2 regions of the Lachnoclostridium sp. genome follow, and region 2 is predicted to be linked to the other one. Evidence: predicted binding sites of a transcription regulator. Region 2 holds the regulator's gene; the other holds the start of a gene.

Region 1 (5,458 bases), on a different contig from region 2:
TTTGTGCTCATGATAGAGTTGAGAAAGACAAGTAGCCATCTTACCGCTTCCAGGACCTGGAGCTGTAATTACTACAAGTGGTCTTGTTGTTTGAATGAAATCATTTTTACCATAACCATCTTCACTTAAAATCAGTGAGATATTGTTTGGATAACCGGGAATAATATAGTGAAGGTACACTTTAACTCCCAATGCTTCTAGTTTTGATTTAAAAAGATTCGCACTGCTTTGGCCAGAATACTGAGTGATAGTTACACTACCAACATATAATCCCTTGCTATGGAAAGCGTCAATAAGTCGGAGTACATCCAAATCGTAAGTAATTCCTAAATCTCCTCGAACCTTACTCTTTTCTATATCAATGGCACTAATTACGATTACAATCTCTGCCTGATCTTTTAATTCCAGAAGCATCTTTAGTTTACTGTCTGGTTCAAAACCTGGTAATACTCGGGATGCGTGATAATCATCAAATAGTTTACCTCCAAACTCCAGATAAAGTTTGTTATCAAACTTACTGATCCTTTCCCGAATATGCTCCGATTGCATCTTTAAATACTTTTGATTGTCAAATCCGACTTTCATGTGTTACCGTCCCTTCTTTAATTTATCCTAATACATTTTTATTTTGACAAGAGAAGTAAATCCCACTTTTATGGATTAATGATAGCATGTTGATTGCTACCCTCTTGTTATTCATCAGAAAGGCTGAAAAATAAGCACTTTCTGTTTTAAATGCCTTCAAAAAAGCAAGCTTTGCTATTTTTTCTTAGTCATGACAAGAAAAAACATGTTTCATGTTCTTTTCCTTGCCATGAAATGAAAACATTTCTAAAAATACAACAAAATGGGTCTATAAAACCCAAACACGACTATTATAGCACAGGAAAATACAGTACTCAACCCAAAAGAGTTGCCATTTTTCTTAAAAAAATATTTGTTTTTGGTATATTAGTATAATCCGATAGAATAATAGTATTCTATTTTCTATATTTTTCAATATTGATAATCATTGCTATTTTGTATATAATAATCTCGAAGAACATAAATAGATTTTTTTACAATATATTGTCTATTTTTTAACGACAAATCAATATGTTGTGGTTTACTGGTCAAGCTTTACGTAATATTTTGCTTGCTCCCGAGTTTATCCACACAGCTGTATCAGCGTAAGGAGGGATAATGATGACTTCAGTTATGAAACATGAATGGGAAGGTTTTAAACAAGGTAGATGGAGCACTTCAGTAAATGTTCGAGATTTCATACAGAACAATTATACAATGTATGATGGAGATGAATCCTTTTTAGCAGAAGCAACCGAAGCCACCAAAAAACTTTGGGCTCAGGTTATGGAGCTATCAAAGCAGGAAAGAGAGAAAGGTGGAGTCCTTGATATGGACACCAAGGTTGTATCTACTATAGTTTCTCACGGCCCTGGCTATTTAGATAAAGATATTGAAACAATAGTTGGTTTTCAGACCGACAAGCCATTTAAGAGATCACTTCAGGTCTTTGGTGGTATTCGTATGGCACAGAGTGCTTGCCATGAATATGGATATGAAGTAGATGATGAGGTAGTACGTATTTTTACAGATTACCGCAAGACACATAATCAAGGCGTATTTGATGCTTATACTGATGAAATGAAACTCGCCAGAAAATCAGCAATCATTACTGGTTTGCCAGATGCTTATGGTAGAGGTAGAATTATTGGCGATTACCGTCGAGTAGCACTTTACGGTACAGATTTACTTATTGAAGACAAAAAAGAACAACTTACAACTTCCTTAAAGAGAATGACAAGTGATAATATTCGATTAAGAGAAGAATTAGCAGAACAAATTCGTGCATTAAAAGAATTAGCAAAGCTTGGTGAAATCTATGGTTACGATATTACGAAACCAGCTACAAATGCAAAGGAAGCTATTCAGTGGCTTTACTTTGGATATCTTGCAGCTGTAAAAGAGCAAAACGGTGCGGCAATGAGCTTAGGCCGTACTTCTACATTCCTTGATATTTATATCCAGAGAGATTTAGATAATGGAGTAATTACAGAAGAAGAAGCACAAGAATATATCGATCATTTTATTATGAAACTTCGTCTAGTGAAGTTTGCTAGAACGCCAGAATACAATGCCCTATTTTCCGGTGACCCTACTTGGGTAACAGAGAGTATCGCTGGTATTGGTACGGATGGACGACATATGGTAACAAAGACATCCTTCCGTTACCTTCATACATTAGATACCCTTGGAACTGCTCCAGAACCAAACATGACAGTTTTATGGTCAACTAGACTACCAAGATTATTTAAAGAATATTGTGGAAAGATGTCAATTAAATCCTCATCTATTCAGTACGAAAATGATGATATCATGCGTCCAACTCATGGTGATGATTATGCAATTGCTTGTTGTGTATCCTCTATGAAAATTGGTAAAGAGATGCAGTTCTTTGGAGCTCGTGCAAATCTTGCTAAGTGCCTTCTTTATGCAATCAATGGTGGTGTAGATGAAGTTCTTAAGATTCAAGTTGGTCCAAAGTACCGTCCAGTTGAGGGTGAATACCTTAATTACGAGGACGTAGTGTCAAAATATAAAGATATGATGGAGTGGCTTGCAGAGCTTTATGTAAATACGTTAAATGTAATCCACTACATGCATGACAAATACAGTTACGAAAGAATTCAAATGGCACTTCATGACCGTGAAGTAAAGCGTTACTTTGCAACTGGTATTGCAGGTCTTTCTGTAGTAGCAGACTCTCTAAGTGCAATTAAGTATGCTAAGGTAAAAGTAATTCGTGATGAGAATGGTATCGTAACAGATTACGAAATCGAAGGAGATTATCCAAAGTACGGTAACAATGATGATCGAGTGGACGATATTGCTGTACAGTTAGTGCATGACTTTATGAACATGATTCGTAAGCATCACACTTATCGTGATGGATTCCCAACCATGTCAATTTTAACAATTACTTCTAATGTTGTTTATGGTAAGAAGACAGGTAATACTCCAGACGGACGTAAGAAGGGTGAACCATTAGCACCTGGTGCTAACCCAATGCATCGTCGTGATACTCATGGTGCTGCAGCATCCCTAGCTTCGGTAGCAAAGCTTCCATTCCGTGATGCGCAGGATGGTATTTCGAATACGTTCTCCATTGTACCGGGTGCATTAGGTAAGAATGATGTGTTATTTGCTGGAGACTTAGATTTAGATGATATGTCTGATAACTAAGAAAGGAAGGATCCGACATGACGGAGCAAGAAAGAATAAATGAACTGGTTGCTATGCTTGACCAATTTGTCGAAGGCGGCGGTGGGCATATGAATATAACGGTAGAAGATTCTAAATTTATGGCAGCGGACCGGATAGATAAAACGTCCATCAGTGCAGATTGTCAAGGTGGAAACGTCGCATGTCAGGTTCCGACATTGCATCAAGGGATTGATGACTAATAAGAAAGATCTTTAAAATTAGTTCCTTTTGGAATTTTCTATAGATATTTCTAGATTAATACCTGCAGCTAAAGTTAGCAGGTCACGGAAAGGGATGGTTATTAATATGTCGAATCAACAAGTAGAAAATTTAGTATCATTATTAGATGGTTATGTAGAGAAAGGTGGACATCACTTAAATGTGAATGTGTTCACAAAAGAGACTTTATTAGATGCTCAGGCTCATCCTGAAAATTATCCACAGCTTACTGTACGTGTTTCTGGTTATGCTGTAAACTTTACGAAACTTACGAAAGAGCAGCAGGATGATGTTATTTCAAGAACATTCCATCAGTCGATGTAAGTGATTTATATCCATGTAAGTGATTTATATTTATGAGTAAAAGTGAACTCCCATCACTTTTATGAAAAATAAAAATATGTAGCGTTAAGTCGATAGGAGTTTGCTACCTTTTATTCATGACAAGTGAGACAGCTTGCTGGCTCAATTAATGCATGGAGGTAGTAGGCTCCTTTTTGAAATTGAAGTATTAGAACAAATAATATGATATTATCAAATTTTTACTCAAAAAATAGCAATGAATAGCAGAAGGTGTCATTGACTAAAATTCCATAAATTGGTATATTGTATCTAGTCATATTTTACTAGTTTACAGATTTTTACCAATGAGGGAAGAACGGAGGAACTATGTTAGGAAAAGTTCATTCAACAGAATCATTTGGAACAGTAGATGGACCTGGTATCCGCTTTGTCGTATTTTTACAAGGATGTCCTATGAGATGCAAGTATTGCCATAACCCGGATACTTGGGAGGTAAATGGAGGTACACTTCGCTCGGTAGAAGATATTCTAAAAGAATATGATTCTTATAAGGAATTTTTAAAAGGCGGAGGAATTACAGTAACAGGTGGAGAACCTTTACTTCAGCTTGAGTTTGTCACAGAATTATTTGAAGAGGCGACGAAGAAAGGAATTCATACCTGCATTGATACGTCAGGTATTACATTTCGACCAGCGGATAAAGAAAAGTACTTACCTTTGCTAAAGGTAACAGACTTAGTAATGTTAGATATAAAGCAGATGGATGCGATGAAGCATAAAGAATTGACAGGACATGATAATGCAAACATCTTAGAATTTGCGAGATTTCTCTCAGATCAAAAGGTTACGCTTTGGATACGATTTGTTGCAGTACCTGAGCTAACCGATGATTCTAAAGAACTAATACAGCTTGGAGAGTTTTTAGCAGAATTAACATCCTTAAAAGCTTTGGATGTACTTCCTTATCATACGATGGGAAAAAGTAAATATGAAGCAATGAACATGAAATATCCATTAGAGGGAGTACCGGATATGAAAGTGGAGGATGCGGTTAATATTAGAAATATTATTCTAAAGGCACGAAAAGAAGCAATCAATAAGCGGAAATCTACCTTAAGTTAGATGTGTTATGCTGCCCTTTGCATTCGCAGAGGGCAGTCCACGAAGCTGTTAGTTACCATAGAAAACCTTGGTACTAAATGGTGATATATACAAAAGTAAGATAAAACTGTTTTTACAATAACTATAATAAAAGATGGTAAAATTTCTGCAGAATATATTATTATTCTATTATAAGGGAGTCTACTGCATGATAATCTACATACGAATCTTTCTCTACGGTATTGTTATTGGTAGCTTCCTAAATGTCTGCATCTACCGCATTCCAAGACAAGATAACATCGTCATAACCAGGTCTCATTGCATGAAGTGTGGGACTGCACTTCAGGCAAGAGATTTAATACCGATGTTTTCCTACATCTTCTTAGGTGGTAGGTGCAGATATTGTAGGGAAAAAGTATCGTTGCAATATCCTTTTGTGGAAATTCTAAATGGAAGCCTGTGGGTAGTGACATTTTTATTGGTAGATGACCCTGTTAAAAGCATATTGTATTGCTTGATGATTTCTGGACTTCTCGTACTTAGTGTGATTGATTGGCGGACATTTGAGATA
Region 2 (5,458 bases):
CTAAAATTAAGATAGGCTTTGTTATGCCTGCTTCACGAAGCTCTATTCCTTCTTCCACAATCGCTACTGCATAAGCTTCTACGTCATTATCAATAGCTCTAGCAATTGGAACTGCTCCATGACCATAACCATCTGCCTTAATTACAGCAAAAATCCCAGTTTCTTTCTTTATGTTCTTTCTTACTTCCGCAACATTATGAATAATAGCATCCAAATTAATATCAGCGCTTACACGCAAGTATCTTGGATTATACGTTTCTTCCATCATGATTTCTTAAAACCTCCGGCAACGCTCCGATTATATCCCCAGCTAACATAGAGTAAGTTGATTTTACTTTGGCGGCCTCTTCTCCTGCCAGCCCATGAAGATATACACCTAGTGTTGCTGCCTTTCCTGCTTCAAGTCCCCCCGCTATCAAACCAGCAATGATTCCCGTGAGTACATCACCGCTACCTCCAGTCGCCATTCCATGGGTTCCGGATACATTGATATAACGCAAGTCTTTTGAAGCAACGATAGTCCTGCTATCTTTTAACACATAAATCATTAAGTTATTATAAGTACAATAGCCGGCTATGTCAATTAAATTACAAGGAATTTTATTAAGTGGATATAAAGTGAGCCTTGAAAGCTCCTTTAAATGAGGTGTCAAGATAGTTCCTTTTGGTAGTATATCCATTATATGGTGTATTCGTTGATGGAAACGTTCTACTTCATCTGTCATCTCTGATACTTCGGGTATCATTTCATCTGCTAACTTAGCCAGTAAATTAATTCCATCTGCATCTACAATAAGTGGCACTCTTGCTTCCTTACACACTTTAAGCAATAATTTCTTAGCCATATCCTCTGTCGATAGCCCTGGACCAATAACAATTACAGTTGCAAACTCCAATGCTTTCTTAATCTGTTCCTCACTATTCTCCTCATCATAGGCTGCAAACAATGCTTCAGGAAGCATCCCCTGAAGCACAGGAATTGCTTTCTTTGCTGTAAGAATTTTTACTAAACCTGCACCCATATGATATGCTGCTGCCGCACTAAAATAAGCTGCACCAGTCATGTTTTCTGTTCCAGCAATCACAAGTACCCTACCATAGCTTCCTTTGTTAGAATATGCCATTCTTTCTGGTAGTTTATCTAAATCAGCAGCTTCATAGTAAGTATAGGTAAGACTGTCCAGTTTTTCCTTTGCAAATCCGATATCTGCGATATGAACCTTCCCAGCATAAGTAGCCCCAGGGTAAAGCAAAAGTCCAAGTTTTTGTTCCCCAAAAGTAACCGTTTCGTTTGCTTTTACTGCACAACAAAAGACTTGCCCATCACTTGCATTAACACCAGACGGTATATCAACCGAAACCACGTAACAGTCGCTTTGATTAATACTTTTGATTACCTTCGCATATTCACCACCCACTGGTTTGCTAAGGCCAATACCAAAGATACCGTCAATTACTATATTATATTCTGCTATCTCCCATTCGGTACGGATGGATAACCCTAAATTTTTCGCAATCTTCCACTGTTCTCTACATTCTTTCGAAAACTTCTCAAATTCACCGATGACTCCTATGGTTACGTTATAACCCCATAAATGTAAAATACGAGCAGCTGCAATCCCATCACCGCCATTGTTGCCGGTTCCACAAACCGCGATAATCTTATCGGTCTGTTTTGCATGTTCTTTCACTTGTTCCGCCACATAAAGTGCAGCACGCTCCATGAGAACCATTGCTGGAATTCCAATCTGCTCGATTGTCATCTTATCTAAGTTTTTCATCTGCACTGCATCTAGTGCATACCGCATAAGAACCTCCATTCTTTAGCAATCCTGCAAATCTGGGACACAAACACACTTGTAATCATGCCTGCTCAGTAAGCTATGTTAAATATAATTATTTAGTAGTAGGCTGGAAGTTTGCGCCGAGGATTACGCAGGCACAAACTTCTGTGTGAGATTTAGAAGTTCTTCGGCACCGTATTGAGGTGCCCTAGAACTTCTTCTCACACTTCACACTTCTCCTATTACATAAGCACTAACTAATTCCTTCGTATTTGTAATAGAGACATGAATCCTAACGACATTATGTTCCTTCGCCAAAAGTTCAGCATTTCCATATAGATTTACATAAGGTTTCCCAAGATTATCGCGAAGTACTTCAATTTCATTCGGTGCAATTGCACGAAAGCCTGTTCCAAACATTTTTACTACCGCTTCTTTGACAGCAAAATTAGAAGCTGCCTTTCGAATATCCGAAAGAAGCAGCTTCTGTTCCTGCTCCGTAAAAATCTTCGTAAAGAATGCCTTCCGTTCGCAGGCTTTCACTACACGGTTAATTTCTATCATATCCGTGCCAATACCAAAAATCATGATAAGAAACTCCACTCTGATTAATTATAGTAAATCTTGTTCTTCATCAATTTTGCGCATCATCTCAGTCCCTAGCATTTCATAGAGATATGTATAAGTCCCACGATAATCTTTCTCTATTTCAAGTTTTTGCTTCTTCAAATTTCGTAGCTTTACTTCCATCTCCATGATTTCATCTGTTAAGGCTTTTTTTCTTAAATTTTCATCATAAATATTATTATAACAACGCTGTAAGCTCTCTAGCATCAATTCTTCATTTTTTGCAGCTATTTCACTTGGTAATTTTTCGAGTTTGTCCTCTGCAATCAATAACTTCTGATTAATATCTTCGATAAGTTTTTGATTTTTGGACAATTTTCTTCCTTTTAGTTTACCAAGCGGTGTATGATCCACTTCCATGTTCTCCACAATTTCCTGCATCAGTTGAGACTTATATCGTTTCAAACCTTTGATATCTTCTAAGACTCTGCTCTGATCTTTCATCAATTCGACAAGTTCATCCCGTAACCTTAGTTGCACCCCAGACATCTTTTCCTCTGGGAATAAATTGATAAAGCGTTCATCTAGTGTTACAATTGGAATCTTTCGATTTCGAAAGGTTTGGCGAAGACTCATTTCTGAGAATACTTTACTACGATTTTCTTTCACATATCTTGGTTCCGTCCTTGAAGGTTCTATAGAACTTGATACTTTCAAATTTTCAAACTCAAGATCAAAATCATCGTCTAAATCGTCCAAATCACCTAATGACTTGGTCTTTGGTTCCGATTTGTCGCCAAAACGTTTTCCTAATCTCAAATACTCTCCCCCGATTCTTCTGCCGCTTTTAAATTATAGGACAGTCTCATAAGGCTTTCTGCCAAGTGAACATTTTCAACCATAACATCTTTTGGTAAATTTAAATCTGTTGGTGCGAAATTCCATATTGCACGTACACCAAGTTGAACTAAATCTGCCGCAACCTGTGGTGCTTTTGCTTTCGGTATCGTAAGTGCTGCTATATTGACTGTATTATTTTTCATAAATTCTTCTAGCTCATCAACTAATCGGATTTCAATTCCGCGAATGGATAGTCCTATCAATCTAGGATTCACATCAAAAATTCCACAGATATAAAATCCTCTTCTCTCAAAATCTGTATAATTTGCAAGCGCTTGACCCAAATTACCAGCTCCAATAATAATAACATTATATTTCTTATCCAGACCAAGTATTTTGCCAATTTCGGTATAAAGATATTCTACATTATAACCATATCCTTGTTGACCAAAACCGCCAAAGTTATTTAGATCCTGACGGATCTGTGATGCCGTTACATTCATCTTCTCGCTTAACTCTTTCGAAGAGATACGCACAACATCATTCTCTAATAATTCTCCAAGATAACGATAGTATCTTGGAAGACGCTTGATTACCGCTGATGAAATTGTTTTATCGTACATGCTAACCCTCCATCTTTCTCCTTCCAGGTTTTCCTATTCTTACACCCCGTATTCATAAGATTGTAACCCTGGTATTACAACAGATTATACACAGATAGGATGTGTTTCAATTATAAATATTATAGTAAATTGTGAATAACCTGTCAATGATTTGACGAAGTATACTACGTATGTTAGAATAATCTACAGTTAATATGCGCCTGCAATACACTTCTATTCATGGGATTTGTAGGTGTTAAGAAAGTGTGAAGAAATATCGTCTTCTTATCATGCAAATTGAAGTATATAAAATCTTCATTTTGCTTAATTATTAACAAGGAAAAGTTTGTAAATCGTGTTTTTTCTTGTGTATGACAAGGAAACTCATATAATGTACTTTTTCTTATATATTATCAGAACAAAAAACTTGTTCTGATAATCGAATTGACGGTGCTAAGTGCGCACCTTTTCTCAGAACAAAAAACATGTTTTGATAATCGAATTGACGGTGCTAAGTACGCACCTTTTATCAGAACAAAAAACATGTTCTATTAATCGGATTGACGGTGCAAAGTACGCACCTTTTATCAGAAGTTTACAAAGCAAACTTCTGATAAATATATTATTTGTGAAGCTCTTATGCAGCTTCCTTTCAGAAGTGTGAGGATACATCATGATACTAGCATGTAAAAATATTAGTAAAAGCTTTGGAACGACTCCAATATTAGATAAAATCGCTTTCCATGTAAATGAGCGCGAAAAAGTAGCTATTGTAGGAATTAATGGTGCAGGAAAATCTACCTTAATTAAAATCATCATGGGAGAACTAACTGCTGATGAAGGAGAGATTATCTTTGCAAAAGGTGCAACTGTCGGATATCTTGCCCAACATCAGGACCTGTCCACAGATAGTACTATATATGAAGAAGTTTTAGCAATAAAATCTGATATTATTAAAATGGAAGAAACAATTCGCCGTCTTGAAGTAGATATGAAATCAGCTACCGGTGCAGAATTAGAACGGATGCTTTCTTCCTATTCAAGACTAACACATGATTTTGAATTGAAGAATGGATATGCCTACCAAAGTGAAGTAATTGGTGTACTAAAAGGCCTTGGCTTTACGGAGGAAGATTTTAACAAAAAAGTATCAACACTTTCTGGTGGACAAAAAACCCGTGTGGCCCTTGGTAAACTTCTCCTAAGCACACCAGATATCATCTTCTTGGATGAGCCTACCAATCACCTTGATATGGAATCTATTGCTTGGTTAGAAACCTTCTTAGTAAATTACTCCGGAGCCGTTGTTGTAATCGCCCATGACCGTTACTTCCTTAATAAAGTAGTTACTAAGGTTGTAGAGTTAGATAACACAAAGGCAACCATGTTCGAAGGAAATTATTCTGACTATGCAATGAAAAAAGAGCAACTTCGTGAAACCATGATTCGTCATTACTTAAATCAACAGCGTGAAATTAAACATCAAGAAGAGGTCATAGCAAAGCTTCGTTCCTTCAATCGTGAAAAATCCATAAAGCGCGCGGAAAGCCGCGAGAAGATGTTGGATAAAATAGATCGCCTGGATAAACCAGTTACCGTTAATGATAAAATGCATATAGCCCTTGAACCAAATATAATAAGTGGCAATGACGTACTAACTGTAAC

What was found. Region 2 encodes Rex, which represses fermentation and respiration genes when NADH is low (regulators of the CRP and FNR family bind a similar motif). Its sites were predicted from a motif close to ATTGTTAANTANTTAACAAT; they were not measured.
Region 1: pflB (formate C-acetyltransferase) is a predicted target of Rex. The motif match lies at 1,068-1,087, and genes of this name have one in related genera.

The regions. Positions count from the first base shown of each region.
Region 1 covers NZ_DAMADT010000052.1:229-5,686, forward strand. The annotation lists partial or broken gene RTP52_RS19685 (DUF1846 domain-containing protein) at 1-585, opposite strand, end outside; gene pflB (formate C-acetyltransferase) at 1,198-3,243, shown strand; gene RTP52_RS19695 (hypothetical protein) at 3,261-3,464, shown strand; gene grcA3 (autonomous glycyl radical cofactor GrcA3) at 3,571-3,807, shown strand; gene pflA (pyruvate formate-lyase-activating protein) at 4,153-4,908, shown strand; gene RTP52_RS19710 (prepilin peptidase) at 5,096-5,458, shown strand, end outside.
Region 2 covers NZ_DAMADT010000005.1:48,137-53,594, forward strand. The annotation lists gene alr (alanine racemase) at 1-268, opposite strand, end outside; gene RTP52_RS05340 (NAD(P)H-hydrate dehydratase) at 249-1,808, opposite strand; gene acpS (holo-ACP synthase) at 2,013-2,372, opposite strand; gene RTP52_RS05350 (hypothetical protein) at 2,397-3,170, opposite strand; gene RTP52_RS05355 (redox-sensing transcriptional repressor Rex) at 3,167-3,814, opposite strand; gene RTP52_RS05360 (ABC-F family ATP-binding cassette domain-containing protein) at 4,467-5,458, shown strand, end outside.